2 regions of the Bradyrhizobium sp. P5_C12 genome follow, and region 1 is predicted to be linked to the other one. Evidence: predicted binding sites of a transcription regulator. Region 1 holds the regulator's gene; the other holds the start of a gene.
The links. The regulator HrcA, encoded in region 1, represses chaperone genes, less so after heat shock. The targets are predictions, from matches to a motif close to GTTAGCACTCNCNNNNNGNGAGTGCTAAC.

Region 1 (8,010 bases):
GCCTTGCTCCGTCCCTTGCCCCGTCATACCCGACACGAAGGCCTCCCCCCTGAGGGGGGAGGCTGGTGCAGCGTGTGGGGTCCAAGCCGTCCGCATCATGACCCTCGCGGGCTTATGCAGACTTCTTGTTGTTCTTGTCGTCGTCGACTTCGGTGAATTCCGCGTCGACGACGTCGTCCTTGGCCGCATCCTTCTTGGCGTCGGCCTCGGCCTGCTGCTTGTACATGGCTTCGCCGAGCTTCATCGAAGCCTGGGCCAGCGTGTTGGTCTTGGCCTTGATCGCCTCGGCATCGTCGCCCTTCAGCGCTTCCTTGAGATCGCTGACGGCATCCTCGATGGCGCGGCGCTCAGTCTCGGCGACCTTCGAACCATGCTCGGCCAGCGCCTTCTCGGTGGAATGCACCAGTCCGTCCGCATCGTTCTTGGCGGTCACCGCCTCGCGGCGCTTCTTGTCCGCCTCGGCATTGGCCTCGGCGTCTTTGACCATCTTCTCGATGTCGGCTTCCGACAGACCGCCGGAGGCCTGGATGCGGATCTGCTGCTCCTTGCCGGTGGCCTTGTCCTTGGCCGAGACGTTGACGATGCCGTTGGCGTCGATGTCGAAGGTCACCTCGATCTGCGGCATGCCGCGCGGAGCCGGCGGAATGCCCATCAGGTCGAACTGGCCGAGCATCTTGTTGTCGGCCGCCATTTCACGCTCGCCCTGGAAGACGCGGATGGTGACCGCGTTCTGGCTGTCCTCGGCGGTCGAGAACACCTGGCTCTTCTTGGTCGGGATCGTGGTGTTGCGGTCGATGATGCGGGTGAACACGCCGCCCAGCGTCTCGATGCCCAGCGACAGCGGGGTCACGTCGAGCAGCAGCACGTCCTTGACGTCGCCCTGGAGCACGCCGGCCTGGATCGCGGCACCGATTGCCACGACTTCGTCCGGGTTGACGCCCTTGTGCGGCTCCTTGCCGAACAGCTGCTTCACGACTTCCTGGACCTTCGGCATGCGCGACATGCCGCCGACCAGAACGACTTCACCGATCTCACCGGCGGTGACGCCGGCATCCTTCAGCGCCTTGCGGCAGGGCTCGACGGTCTTCTGCACGAGGTCGTCGACCAGCGCTTCGAACTTGGCGCGGGTGAGCTTCATCGTCAGATGCTTCGGGCCGGTCTGGTCCGCGGTGATGAAGGGCAGGTTGATCTCGGTCTGCGTCGTCGAGGACAGCTCGATCTTGGCCTTTTCAGCGGCCTCTTTCAGGCGCTGCAAGGCGAGCTTGTCGTTGCGCAGGTTGATGCCCTGCTCCTTCTGGAACTCGTCGGCCAAATAGCCCACGAGGCGCATGTCGAAGTCTTCGCCGCCGAGGAAGGTGTCGCCGTTGGTCGACTTCACCTCGAACACGCCGTCGCCGATTTCGAGAATGGAGATATCGAAGGTGCCGCCGCCGAGATCGTACACGGCGATCGTGCCGGTCTTGGTCTTGTCCAGGCCATAGGCGAGCGCGGCCGCGGTCGGCTCGTTGATGATGCGGAGCACTTCGAGGCCCGCGATCTTGCCGGCGTCCTTGGTCGCCTGGCGCTGGGCGTCGTTGAAGTAGGCGGGAACGGTGATGACGGCCTGGTCGACCTTCTGGCCGAGATGGGCCTCCGCGGTCTCCTTCATCTTCTGCAGGATGAAAGCGGAGACCTGCGAGGGCGAGTAGGTCTGGCCGTCGGCCTCGACCCAGGCGTCGCCGTTGGAAGCCTTCACGATCTTGTACGGAACGAGCTTCTTGTCCTTCTCGACCATCGGGTCGTCGTAGCGGCGGCCGATGAGGCGCTTCACTGCGAAGAAGGTGCGCTCGGGATTGGTGACGGCCTGACGCTTGGCAGGCTGGCCGACGAGGCGCTCACCGTCGTCCGTCACGGCGACGATCGAAGGCGTCGTGCGCATGCCTTCGGAATTCTCGATGACTTTGGCGTTCTTGCCATCCATTACGGCGACGCACGAATTCGTGGTGCCGAGGTCGATCCCAATGACCTTTCCCATGGTCCTGATATCCTTGTTTTTGCGGCAGGCTGGTTGGGCCCAGAAGGCACCCGGTCCAAACCCCCTAAGATCAAACATCCGCGATATTGCGATGGTTGACGCTCATATAGGAGGGGGGGAGGGGCCCGCAAGGACCGAACGCAAGTTTCGGCCGTGAAAACATTGGGTTTTGGAAGATCATATCCGGGCTGAACCACCCTTGCGGGTGAGGAAATATTAACAGGTCCGGCTGTCGGCCGGCCCCTCCCGGTGGTCCGCCGCACCCTGTTACGGCGACCCCAAACCCGCTAAAAGGCGGGCGGCCGGACGCCTCCTCGGCGAGGCGGTCTTGCGCGACAATGCGGCCCGGTGGTCCACCATCGAACGGCCTCAATGTGAACCAATCAGAGTGCCCATGAAGCTGATCCGCCCCCTCGCCGCGCTCGCCCTGCTCGCCGCCACGGCATTTCCGGCCCTTGCCGCCGACGCCGTCTTCCCGCCCGGGCTGCGCCTCGGCATGGTGCCGCTGATCGGCCTCGGCACGGCAAAAACCTTTCCGGGCTTCGAGAGCGAGGACGGCAACGTCAAGGTGCTGATCACCGAGCTGCCGCCGGCGGCCTATGGCGAGGTCGTGAGCGCCTTCAATTCCAATCCGGCCGGCGCCAATGGCGTCAAGCAGGACAAGATCGAGACCCCCGCGGGCCTCGCCTATTTCACCACCGAAAGCGGCAAGGCCGGCGACACCCCGGTGAAGCGCTATTCGATGATCGTGCCGGGCGCCGGCTTCTCCGGCTATGTCGCGGTGCAGATCCCGGAGAATGCGACCAAGATCTACACCGACGAGGCGGTGCGGCAGATGTTCGCGAGCGCCGTGACCCGCAAGCAGGTCTCGGCCGAGGAGCAGATCGCGCTGATGCCGTTCAAGATCACCGATCTCGCCGATTTCAAGGATGTCCGCACGCTGGCGCCGGGCTCGAGCATCATCCTGGCCGACGGCGACGAGACCACAGGCTATGAGTCGAAGCCGTTCATGATCCTCGGCCTGATCGGCGCCACCCCGCAGCAGGCCGACGACCGCGCCCGCTTCGCCCAGGAGGCGGCGCTCCAGATCCCCGGCGTGCGCGAATCCCGCGTCACCATGTCCGAGCCGATCCGCATCAACGGCCAGCAGGGTTTCGAGACCCGGATCGACGGCGTCAGCGGCAAGGACAAGACCCCGGTGACCGTGGTGCAGTGGATCCGCTTCTCGAGCGGCGGCGCCTCGCTACGCATCATCGCCAGCGCCCCGCGCGACCAGTGGCAAGCCGCCTTCACCCGCTTCCGCGCCGTGCGCGACGGCATCCAGCCGAAGGGTTAGCGAAGGCGGCTCCACATCCTCGGTGTCGTCCCGGCGGAGGCCGGGACCCATCACCACAGGGCGTGGTTGCGGGGCGCGCTGGTAACTCCGAGTCTTCGCAAAACTATTGCTGCGGCGTATGGGTCCCGGCCTTCGCCGGGACGACGTGACGATAGCGCGCTTAAGCACTCACCAAAGCCGGCTGCATTTTCGGGCTTCTGTTCGTACACAAGCGGAACTAGGCTCCTGCCCAATCGGGTTCATCCTGGAGGGAGGCGAACGATGCTGGATCGGCGACAAATCTTGGCGGCGCTTGGGACGGGCGCCCTCGCAGCGATCGCTCCAACCGCGCTCTTTGCAGCCGCATCGATCAAGCCGGATGAATCATCCGCGCTGCTCGTGATCGACGTGCAGAACTGCTTCCTTCCAGGCGGCAGTCTCGCGGTGAAGGAAGGCGAGCAGGTCGTGCCCGTCATCAACAAAATGGCAAAAGCGTTCGCGAATGTGGTGATGACGCAGGACTGGCACACGCCCGGCCATATCTCGTTCGCCTCGGTTCATTCCGGCAAGAAGCCGTTCGAGACCGTCGACCTGCCCTATGGCAAGCAGGTGCTGTGGCCCGACCATTGCGTGCAGGGCACCGACGGCGCCGCGCTGTCGAAGGACCTTTCGATCCCGCACGCCGAGCTCATCATCCGCAAGGGCTTTCACAAGGACGTCGACAGCTATTCGGCCTTCCTCGAAGCCGACGGCAAGACCTCGACCGGCCTCGCCGGCTATCTGAAGGGGCGCAAGATCAAGCGCGTCTTCGTCGCTGGGCTGGCGACGGATTTCTGCGTCGCCTGGACCGCGCTCGACGCGCGCAAGGCGGGCTTCGAGGTCTATGTCGTGGAGGACGCCTGCCGCGGCATCGACACGCAGGGCTCGCTGGCAAAAGCCTGGGCCGACATGGCCAAGGCCGGCGTGAAGCGGATTCAGTCGGCGGACATCGCGGCGAGCGCGTAAGACTTTCACGCGGTCATTCCGGGGCGATGCGAAGCATCGAGCCCGGAATCTCGAGATTCTCAGGTGCGCACCGTCAGTTCGATGCTTTGCATCGCCCCGGAATGACGCCCAAACTCAGTTGGCCGCGCCGCTCGACTCGTTGTTGTTCGCCGCGGGTGCAGCCTTCGCGCCGCCCTTGGCGACGCCGACGAGAGCGGGGCGCAGCACCCGGTCGCCGATGGTGTAGCCGGCCTGCATAACCTGCACCACGGTGCCCGCAGGCACCGACGGATCCGGCACTTCGAACATCGCCTGCTGGAAGTTCGGATCGAACTTCTGGCCCGAGGGGTCGAACTTCTTCACGCCGTGCTTTTCCAGCGCATTGAGCAACGAGCGCTCGGTGAGCTCGACGCCCTCGATCAACGATGTCAGGCCGGGATCGGCGGCGGCACGGGCCTCGGCCGGAACCGCGTCCAGCGCGCGCTGGAGATTGTCGGCGATGTCGAGCACGTCGCGGGCGAAGCCGGTGATGCCGTAGAGGCGGGCGTCGGCCACCTCCTTGGCGGTGCGCTTGCGCAGATTTTCCATCTCGGCCAGCGTCCGCAGCATGCGGTCGCGCGCCTCGGCGGCCTCCTGCTGCAACAGCTCGACCGAGCCGGGCTCGGGATCGTCGGGCATCACATAGGGCTTTGACACCACGGGCTCGCCGGTCGCAGCGGTCGTGTCTTCGGGTTGCCGGTCTCGATCGTTCATCGGCTCTCTTTTCGTATTCGTCTCAGGGGTTTTCTCGCCCGCATATCGTGCTTCGGACGCCGAAAATCAAGCGCCCGTGATCGACTGGGCCGCCGGTCAGCCGCCCAGCAGGCGACTGACGATGCGGGCGGCGTAGTCCACGGTCGGGATCACGCGGGCATAATTCAGCCGCGTCGGCCCGATCACGCCCAAAACGCCGACGATATGGCCGGCGGCATCCCGATAGGGCGAGATGATGGTGGAGGAGCCTGACAAGGAAAACAGTTTGTTCTCCGAGCCGATGAAGATCCGCACGCCCTCGGCGGTCTCGGCGCGGCCGAGCAGGTCGATGACGCCGCGCTTGGTCTCGAGGTCGTCGAACAGGAGGCGCACCCGCTCCAGATCCTCCAGCGCATGCAGGTCTTCGAGCAGATTGGCGTGGCCGCGGACGATGAGCTGGCGGTCCTCGTTCTCGCCGCCGGACCAGCTGGCGATGCCGGCCGAGATCACCTTCTGCGTCAGCTGATCGAGCTCGGTGCGCGCCTCGCCGAGCGCGGTCTCGAGTTCCAGCCGCGCCTCGGCCAGGGTCCGGCCCCGGATTCGTGCATTGAGGAAGTTGCCGGCTTCGGTCAGGGCCGAGGATGGAACCCCCGGCGGCAGCGTCAGCACACGGTTTTCGACCTGACCATCCTCGCCGACCAGGATCACCAGCGCCTTTTCCGGTTCCAACCGGACGAATTCGATGTGTTTCAGCCGCGCATTGGATTTCGGCGTCAGCACGACGGCGGCGGCCCGGGTCAGGCCGGAGAGCCGCGTCAACGCCTCCTCCAGCGCGGCCTCGACCGATTGCGCCTGGCCGACCGAGGTCAACTGGCTCTGGATCGCCTGCCGTTCGCCGTCATTGAGATCGCCGACCTGCATCAGGGCGTCGACGAAGAAGCGCAGCCCGAGTTCCGTCGGCAGTCGGCCGGCAGAGGTGTGTGGGGCATAGATCAGGCCGAGCTGTTCCAGGTCGGCCATGACATTGCGGACCGAGGCCGGCGACAGCGGCATGGCGATCAGGCGCGAGATATTGCGCGAGCCGACCGGCTCGCCGGTCGCGAGATAACTCTCGACGATTTGACGAAAGATGTCGCGAGACCGCTCGTTGAGCTGGGCGAGGCCTGCGCGCGGCGCGATCAGATGGATCGGATCGTGATGGGCCACAGACGTCAACTCCTCTCGGATGCTTGTAACTTGTCTATCCGGGAGGCCGCTGACAAGCGTGGTTTTGCGGTTGCTTGAAGGTTGCCTGGGGACCGAAAAGGCCTTGCCGCCCATCCCCACCCCACCTACAAGCACCGCGAATAGCCTTTTCCCGTGAGTTTTGGAGGAATTCCCATGCGGCCAAGCCGCCGTGCGCCCGATGAATTGCGCCCCGTGACGCTGGAGCGTGGCGTGGTCAAATATGCGGAAGGCTCCTGCCTGGTGAAGTTCGGCGACACCCATGTGCTGGTCACCGCGACGCTGGAAGAGCGCCTGCCGCCGTGGCTGAAGGGCCAGGGCCGCGGCTGGGTCACCGCCGAATACGGCATGCTGCCGCGCGCCACGCTGGAACGCACCCGCCGCGAGGCTTCCGCCGGAAAGCAGAGTGGCCGCACCGTGGAAATCCAGCGCCTGATCGGGCGCTCGTTGCGCACCATCGTCGATCTCGAAGCGCTCGGCGAGCGCCAGATCACGGTCGATTGCGACGTGATCCAGGCCGATGGCGGCACCCGCACGGCCTCGATCACCGGCGCCTGGGTCGCGCTCGCCGACTGCATCAGCTGGATGAAGGCGCGCAACATGATCAAGGCCAATGTGATGCGCGACAACGTCGCCGCGATCTCCTGCGGCATCTACAACGGCACGCCGGTGCTCGATCTCGACTATGCCGAGGATTCGGAAGCCCAGACCGACGCCAATTTCGTCATGACCGGCGATGGCCGCATCATCGAGGTGCAGGGAACCGCGGAGCGCGAGCCGTTCACGGAAGCCGAGTTCCTGGCGCTGATGGCGCTGGCGCGCAAGGGCGTCGCACGTCTCGTGGACTTGCAGAAACTGGCCGTGGCGTAGTCAATAGGCCATGCACCGCCGAATCACAGGCCAACTCGTGATCGCGACCCACAATCCCGGCAAGCTCGCCGAGATGCGGGAGCTGCTCGCGCCGCACGGCGTCGAGGCGGTCTCGGCCGGAGAGCTCGGCCTGCCCGAGCCGGAAGAGACCGGCCATGATTTCCGCAGCAATGCGGCGATCAAGGCGATCGCGGCGGCGCAGGCGACCAAGCTTCCCGCGTTCGCCGATGATTCCGGCATCGTGGTCGACGCGCTCGACGGCGCACCCGGCATCTACAGCGCGCGCTGGGCCGGTCCGACCAAGGATTTCACCGCGGCGATGACGCGGATCGAGCGCCTGTTGCTGGAGCGCGGCGCCACCGCGCCCGACAAGCGCAAGGCGCACTTCGTCTCCGCGCTCTGCGTTGCCTGGCCCGATGATCATCGCGAAGAGGTCGAGGCGCGCGTCGACGGCACGCTGGTGTGGCCGCCGCGCGGCACCGCCGGCTTCGGCTACGATCCAATGTTCTTGCCCGACGGCCACAGCCGCACCTTCGGCGAGATGGAGAGCATCGAGAAGCACGGCCTGCCGCCGCTCGGTCTTGGCCTGTCGCACCGCGCCCGCGCCTTCGTGAAACTGGCGGAGATCTGCCTTGAGCCGCGCTAAGGAAGCCTTCGGCGTCTATGTGCACTGGCCGTTCTGCCTGTCGAAGTGCCCGTACTGCGACTTCAACAGCCATGTCCGCCACGCCGCGATCGACGAGGCACGCTTTGCGAGCGCCTTCGCGCGCGAGATTGAGACAACGGCGCAGCGCGCGCCGGGCCGCGAAGTGACCTCGATCTTCCTCGGCGGCGGCACGCCGTCCTTGATGCAGCCCGCGACCGTCGGCGC
Region 2 (8,010 bases), on a different contig from region 1:
AAACGCTGATACCTCTGAAGGGGACCGGACGCGCGCTTCAGTCGCCGTCCGGCCGCATTGCCCAAAAGGCTTTCGTCCGAACAACGACACTGTGAGACCGGCTTTGCGCCGCGGGTAGATACCGCTTGCGCTGATGCCGGGTGGCTCCGCATGACCGCTCGACACGCGTCGAGCGATCGCGCGCGTGCGCCCGTCGTCACGCAAGCTCAAGCCCCGGCCCGCCGATTTTTCAGGAAGCGTCGTCCGCGTCCTCACGTCCTTTGCGAACGAAACCTGTCGTCCGGCATCCGGCCGGGCGCAAACGAAGGAGGCGTGCCAATGACTTTGAACAAGACCTGGCATTTGCTGACGTTGAACGTGACGGTCAAGGATGGCGAGCGTGCGTTGCTTACGCGCAATGGGCAGCTCGTGCGCGTGCTCGCGCCCGGCAAGCATCGCCTGTTCGATCCCCTGCACGAGCTCAAGGCCGAGGTGCGCGATGTGGTCCGTGAGGAATTCTCCGCGGATCGCTACGCGGTGCTGAAGGCCGCGCGGCCTGATCTCGCCGCCGAGCTGTTCGAGGCGATCGAGACCAAGGCGGACGAGATCGCCATCGTCAGCCTCGACGGCCGGCCCGTGCATCTGATGACGCCCTGGCAGGTGCGCGTCTACTGGAAGGTCGCGACCCGCATCGATGTCGAGCGCATCGATGTGTCGCGCGATCCCAAGGTCAGCGCGCGGCACCTGACCATGATCGAGCGCAACCGTTCGACCGTCGTGATGGAAGCGGTGGTCGAGAACCACGAGGCCGGCCTGCTCTATGTCGAGGGCCGGCTGGTGGAGCGGCTCGCGCCCGGCCGGCACGCCTTCTGGACCGTCGGCCGCAAGATCGAGGTGAAGCGCCTCGACCTGCGGCCCCAGGCGGTCGAGATCACCGCGCAGGAGATGCTGACCAAGGATCGCATCGCGCTGCGGGTGACGCTGACGGCGTTCCGCCGGATCGTCGATCCCGAGCGCACGGTTGCGACCGTGCCCGACGTGGATGCGTGGCTGTACCGGCTGGTGCAGTTCGCGATCCGCGAGGCGGTGGCCGGCCGTACGCTGGACGAGGTGCTGTCTGCGAAGGCGGTGCTGGATGCGGAGCTGCGCGACTATGTGCGCGCACGCGTCGCGGAGTCCGGCGTGGAGGTGACCGAGCTCGGCGTCAAGGATGTGATCCTGCCCGGCGAAATCCGGGAGCTGGTGAACAAGGTGGTGGAGGCGGAGCGGGTCGCCAAGGCGAACCTGATCCGCCGGCAGGAGGAGACCGCGGCGACGCGTTCGCTCCTGAACACCGCCCGCCTGATGGAGGAGAACCCCCTGCTGCTGCGGCTCAAGGAGCTGGAGTCGCTGGAGCGGCTGGTCGAGAAGGTCGGCCGCATCGACCTCCATGCCGGTAACGGCGAGGGCCTTGATGCCCTGCTGACCCGGCTCGTGCGCCTGAAGGCGCCCGAGAGCGCGTGAACGACAGCGCGTGAAGCAGAAGGGCCGCCCACGGGCGGCCCTTCATCTGTCCGGGCCGAGCCGCCCGCGTTGAACGCAGTCGCGGAGATACGCGACCAAGCTCACGGCGCGCCGGGATTGCGCGTTCCATCGCTTGCGCTACTCTCGATGGCAGATCGTCTTGAATTTGTCTTGGAATTTGTCTTGAAATTATCTTGGGCAGGGGCCGGTACATGACCACTCTTCAGGAAACCATCCGGCCGTCGGCGCAATCCCGGGAGTGGAAGGCGATCGTCATCCTGATCCTGCTGATCCCGGTGTTGTGGTCGCCGCCGTTCTTGATCCGCTTCTTCCTGTTCCAGCCGTTCAACATACCGTCCGGCTCGATGACCCCGACGCTGGTCGTCGGCGACTATGTGTTCGCCGCGAAATACGCCTACGGCTACGGTCCTTATTCGTTTCCTCTTGCGTCGTCCCTGCTCTCGGGCCGCGTCTTTGCCGCCGCGCCGGAATACGGCGACATCGTCGTGTTTCGGACGCCGAAGGACACCTCGGTCGACTATATCAAGCGCGTGGTCGGGCTGCCCGGCGATCGCATCCAGATGCGCCAGGGGCAGCTCATCCTCAACGATCGCCCGGTGACGCGCGTCGCTCTGAAAGAGGTGATTGCCGGCTCTGCCTGCGGTGCCGATGACGGCGCCGGGGTCAAGCGCTGGCGCGAGACGCTGCCGAACGGCGCGAGCTACCAGACCTACGACTGCATCGATAACGGCTTCTACGACAACACCAACGTCTACACGGTCCCGGCAGGCCATTTCTTCGTGCTCGGCGACAACCGCGACAACTCCACCGACAGCCGCGCGATGGGAGCCATGGGCTTCGTGCCGATGGACAATCTCGTCGGCCGGGTGAGGCGGATCTTCTGGTCGCTCAACAACGAAGGCGAGCCGCGCTTCGAGCGGCTGGGGAAGGTGTGGTGAGGCGCGACGGCGCGCCTCACGTGGCGGGCATCTTCCGCCCCTGCGCTTCTTCGATGTGTCGCCGCTGATCGAGAAAGGCCCGGCTTGATCTCGTCTTGAACAATTCGAGGCTCTCGGTTTGATCGGTCGAAGGCGTCAGCGCCTTGTCAGCATATGCGAGCCGATACGGATCGCGCTTGACCTTGCGCGCAAGCCGCTCGAGATGGATTGCGAGCGTCGCCCAGCGAGCTGCTTTGGTCGCCGTTTCCGCGACGAGGCGCGGATAGAACAGCCACGCCGGTTCCGTCGGCAGATGTGGACGGCGCTCATGCCGGCTCTTCAGGCGGAGCACACCACCCTCGAGCGGATGGACATGCTCGATAGGATGGTAGCCTCTGAAATAGAGAACGAAGGTCTTGATCCTGTTGACGCTGTTGCCGGTAGCTGCGGCCCGCCGCATGATCGTTTCGACATGCGTCCAGCTATAATAGGTGGTCCAGGCCGTCGCGTAGGCACTTTCCCATTCGGCCTGCGACATCGTCGCGTGCGCAACCGTGACATGGTCCAAATCGTACTTGTTGAGATCCGGATCCATCGCGACGCCCTTGGAGTACAGAGTCTTGTGGTCCTCTGACCCGGGCAGCGGCGTCAGGAAGAAGAATTCCAGCATGTCGATCGGCAACTCGTCCTGGATGATCTTGATGTCACGGACGATCGACGCAAGCGTGTCGTTCGGGAAACCCAGGATATAGCCGCCGACGGTGACGATCTTGGCCTGCTTCCAGGCAAGCATCATCTCACGGTAATCCGTGATCTTGTTCTGTCGCTTCTTGGCGCCGAGCAAACTGTCCGGATTGATGTTTTCCAGACCGATGAAGCACCTTCGCACGCCAGCCCTTGCGCATTTCTCCACGAATTTCGGCAGCTTGTGGCAAAGGGTATCGACCTGGATAGTGAAGCTCAACTGCCATCCTTCCTTCTCGCGAAGCTCGATGATGCGGTCGAGCAGCACCTCCCAGTCCTTGTTGCGGGCGAAATTGTCGTCGGTGATGAAGAAGGCATGAATGCCCTGCGCGATGTTGGCGCGGATAAGGGCCTCGATGTCATCAGCAGTTCGGCGACGTGACTTGCGACCCTGCACGTTGATGATCGTGCAGAACGAGCACTGAAAGGGACAGCCGCGGCCGGCGTCGAAGCTAGTGGTGCGACCTATCACCCGCTTGATCTGCTCTCGGGGTATGATCGGCAGCGGCTGGCCTTCGAGGTGCGGGAGGTCATTGAGGAAATTGTATTGCGGCTGAAGCTGCCCGGCGACGGCATCCTTCAGGACATGCTCGAGACGCCCCTCAGCCTCTCCGGCAAAAACCGACACGCCGAGATCCATGATCTTGCGAACGTCTGGGTCGCAATCCGGCAACATCGCCAGTGTTCCCGAAACATGGAAGCCGCCGACCGCGACCTGGATGCCCCGGCTTCGAAATTGTCGTGCGATATCAATCGCTCGTGGAAATTGGTTGGACTGTACGCCGACCAGCATCACCATACCGGCATTGGCGGCCTTGATCGAGCGTGCCAGAGCTTCGACCCGCACCATCCGGTTGGTTTCGTCGATCGCTTCAATGTCGATGTCGAATTCAGCGCCAAGAACCCGGCGCTCGCGGCAATCGAGCGCGATGCCATGAAGACACGCCAACGAATTGGAAGGCAGACCTCCCCGCCACCATCGGATCACATAGCCATCACTGTCGTAATGCGACGGCTTGATGAGAACAAGCCGGAATGTCTGGTTCGTTCGCATGCGCGGAGGGTATCCTGCGGACGCTCGATCGCCAACCTCGTTTTAATTGCATCTTGCGGCGACAGAAATATTCGATCGATCGCGCGCGCCCTTGATCATACACGAATGGGGCGATCGGGATAGGAGCAGTGAGGAGCCACGGTCTCTGTCATTCCGGGCTCGGCGCTTCGCGCCGCCCGGAACGACGAAAGAGGGGGCCGCTGCACCGTGTGTCAAAACAAAAACCCCGGCATCGCTGCCGGGGTTTCGCATTCTTTGGCTTGCCTGAACGGCCGGACCTTAGAAGTCCATGCCGCCCATGCCGCCGCCCGGGGGCATTGCGGGGCCGGCGCCGCCCTTCTTGGGCAGCTCGGCGACCATGGCTTCCGTGGTGATCAGCAGGGCCGCAACCGAGGCTGCATTCTGGATCGCGGTGCGCACGACCTTGGTCGGGTCGATGATGCCCTTGGTGACCAGGTTGACGTACTCGCCGGTCTGGGAGTCGAAGCCGTAGGCGTAGGTCTTGTTCTCCAGGATCTTGCCGACGATCACCGAGCCGTCTTCACCGGCGTTGATCGCGATCTGGCGAGCGGGAGCCGACAGCGCCTTGCGCACGATCTCGACGCCGGTCTTCTGGTCGTCGTTCTTGGTGCGCAGGCCCTTGAGCTGCTCGGAGGCACGGAGCAGGGCGACGCCGCCGCCCGGGACGATGCCTTCCTCGACAGCCGCGCGGGTCGCATGCATCGCGTCATCAACGCGATCCTTGCGCTCCTTCACCTCGACCTCGGTCGCGCCGCCGACGCGGATCACCGCGACGCCGCCCGCGAGCTTGGCAAGACGCTCCTGGAGCTTCTCACGGTCGTAGTCCGAGGTGGTCTCCTCGATCTGCGCCTTGATCTGCTGCACGCGCGCCTCGATGTCGGCCTTCTTGCCGGCGCCGTTGACGATCGTGGTGTTCTCCTTGTCGATCATCACCTTCTTGGCGCGACCGAGCATATTGAGCGTGACGTTCTCGAGCTTGATGCCGAGATCTTCCGAGATCGCCTGGCCGCCGGTCAGGATCGCGATGTCCTGCAGCATGGCCTTGCGGCGATCGCCGAAGCCCGGAGCCTTGACGGCCGCGACCTTCAGGCCGCCGCGCAGACGGTTCACGACCAGGGTCGCGAGCGCCTCGCCTTCGACGTCCTCGGCGACGATGACCAGCGGCTTGCCGGTCTGCACCACGGCCTCGAGCAGCGGCAGCAGCTCGTTCAGCGAGGAGAGCTTCTTCTCGTTGATGAGGATGTAGGCGTCGTCCATCTCAACGCGCATCTTGTCGGCGTTGGTGACGAAGTAGGGCGAGATGTAGCCGCGGTCGAACTGCATGCCTTCGACGACGTCGAGCTCGGTCTCGAGCGACTTGGCTTCTTCAACCGTGATGACGCCCTCGTTGCCGACCTTCTTCATGGCGTCGGAGAGGAACTTGCCGATTTCGGCATCGCCGTTGGCGGAGATGGTGCCGACCTGGGCGATCTCGTCGTTCGAGGTGACCTTCTTGGAGTTCTTGACGAGGTCGGCGACCACGGCTTCCACGGCCAGGTCGATACCACGCTTCAGGTCCATCGGATTCATGCCGGCGGCAACCGACTTGGCGCCTTCACGAACGATCGCAGCCGCGAGCACGGTTGCGGTGGTGGTGCCGTCGCCGGCCGCATCGGCTGACTTGGAGGCGACTTCGCGGACCATCTGCGCGCCCATGTTCTCGAACTTGTCGTCGAGCTCGATCTCCTTGGCGACGGTGACGCCGTCCTTGGTGATGCGGGGAGCGCCGAACGACTTGTCGAGGACGACGTTGCGGCCCTTGGGGCCGAGCGTCACCTTGACGGCGTTGGCGAGGATGTCGACGCCACGCAGCATCTTGTCGCGTGCATCGACGCCGAATTTGACTTCTTTAGCTGCCATCTGGATTTTTCCTTGAGGGGGTTAGCTGGGGGAGAGAGGGGGCTCTTAGGCCGCCTTCTTCTTGGAAGCGGGGACGTCGAGGACGCCCATGATGTCGCTTTCCTTCATGATCAGCAGATCGACGTTGTCGATCTTGACCTCGGTGCCGGACCACTTGCCGAACAGCACGCGGTCGCCGACCTTCAGGTCGATCGGGATCAGCTTCCCGGCTTCGTCGCGGCCACCAGGGCCGACGGCGACGATTTCGCCCTGGGAGGGCTTTTCCTTGGCAGTGTCGGGAATGATGATGCCGCCAGCGGTCTTCTCTTCTGCGTCAATGCGCTTGACCACGACGCGGTCGTGAAGCGGACGGAATTTCATGCAGTCCTCCTAAGCATTTGCTCGGATTGATGTTTTGAGGGTGTTAGCAATCGATGCCCGCGAGTGCCAATGCGGGTGAAGCTCAGATAAGCCAGGATTTTTGCGGGAGCAAGGGCTTCTAGCAGAAAAATAAGCACTCGGAAGCGTCGTTTGCCAGTTTCCTTTACCATCCTTAACCGGCCTCGGGGACCGTATTAGCACGGAGCCGCGTCTGCTGCTAACGCATTGAATTTCAACAGCTTGTTAAACTTTTGGGCTTGAGATGGGTTATCAGTTTGCGTCACATTTCTCTCATGTGAGCGCATCTCCACCGGGTGGCTCGTAAGCAGCGTACCGGAAAGCCACCCCCTGAATATGCGCTCCTGCAAAGGAGGTTGGCATGGTCTCGCGGGTTGGGGTTGTTTCCGACGACTTCCGGAAACAGGTGCTGGGTTACGGGCTGACGACGGCGCAAATTCTCTATCGGATGCCGGATCATCCCTCGCTGCTTCAGACCTACGTCTGGCAGAACTACGATCTGTTCCCGAAATTCCCGGTGCTGAAGGATTTCCTGGCGTTCTGGCAGGAGAAGCTCGACGGTCCCTTGTTCTCGGTCACCGTCGCGCATTCCAAGCTGATCAAGCCCGCCGAGCTACGTGCGGTCGACGGCGTGTTCAGGCTGCATTGACGCAGCGATCAGGCGTCGCTGCTGCAATAGCGTTGCCACATCGCGCGATAGGCCTCGTCCACCGCTTGCGCGTAGGCGACCGGGTTGCAGGCGGGCGCAGCCCTGACCTGCCCGGGCAGCTCGCGGCGCAATTTGTCGAGGTCGCCGATCTGCGCCGCGCGGCTCACCGCGATGTCGACATATGCCTCCTCGCTGTCCGTAACCCAGTCGGGCAGGCCAAGCGCAGTGAGGATGGAGCCGCCGGCACGGCTGGGCAGAGTGTTCCCGAGCTTCGCCACCACGGGCACGCCCATCTGCAACGCTTCCAACGTGCTGACGCCGCCGTTCTGCGGGAACGGGTCGAGGGCAATATCGACGCGATGGAATGATGTCAGATGATCGATTCGCAAGGTGGTTCCGAGCAGATCGACGCGTTCGGCGGGCACTCCGCAAGTTGCAAGCCGTGCCAGCAGATTGTCGCGGACCAGTTGATCGTCCAGCGCAACATCCTTGATCAGCAGCCGTGACCCCGGCACTCGCTCGAGAATCCTGGACCAGGTCCGCGCGGCCTGGTCCGAAATCTTGCTGATGCGGTTGAACACACCGAATGTGACGAAGCCGTTCGAGGCCGCCGGCGTCGACGCCCGCGCAAGCTCGAGCGGCAGCGGCTCCAGCGTGACAAAGCACGGCAGATCGACAACGGTTTCCGCAAACAGATGCCGAACCTCGGCAGGAATCGCGACCGGGTCCGAGAACAGATAATCGATCGTTGGCAGACCGGTGCCGGTACCGTGGCCCCAGCCATGCACCTGGATCGGCGCCGGCTTGAGCGCAAACACGCCGAGGCGGTTTCCTTTGGTATGGCC

Region 2: the regulator HrcA is predicted to act here: its motif matches at 6,541-6,569, upstream of ACXJMY_RS05485 (co-chaperone GroES).

Annotation. Positions count from the first base shown of each region.
Region 1 covers NZ_JBFULU010000049.1:5,026-13,035, reverse strand. The annotation lists gene dnaK (molecular chaperone DnaK) at 113-2,014, opposite strand; gene ACXJMY_RS31085 (hypothetical protein) at 2,409-3,350, shown strand; gene pncA (bifunctional nicotinamidase/pyrazinamidase) at 3,612-4,334, shown strand; gene grpE (nucleotide exchange factor GrpE) at 4,449-5,066, opposite strand; gene hrcA (heat-inducible transcriptional repressor HrcA) at 5,163-6,251, opposite strand; gene rph (ribonuclease PH) at 6,426-7,139, shown strand; gene rdgB (RdgB/HAM1 family non-canonical purine NTP pyrophosphatase) at 7,150-7,785, shown strand; gene hemW (radical SAM family heme chaperone HemW) at 7,772-8,010, shown strand, end outside.
Region 2 covers NZ_JBFULU010000004.1:221,953-229,962, reverse strand. The annotation lists gene ACXJMY_RS05505 (slipin family protein) at 319-1,482, shown strand; gene lepB (signal peptidase I) at 1,695-2,441, shown strand; gene ACXJMY_RS05495 (B12-binding domain-containing radical SAM protein) at 2,458-4,218, opposite strand; gene groL (chaperonin GroEL) at 4,498-6,138, opposite strand; gene ACXJMY_RS05485 (co-chaperone GroES) at 6,184-6,498, opposite strand; gene ACXJMY_RS05480 (usg protein) at 6,878-7,165, shown strand; gene ACXJMY_RS05475 (O-linked N-acetylglucosamine transferase, SPINDLY family protein) at 7,174-8,010, opposite strand, start outside.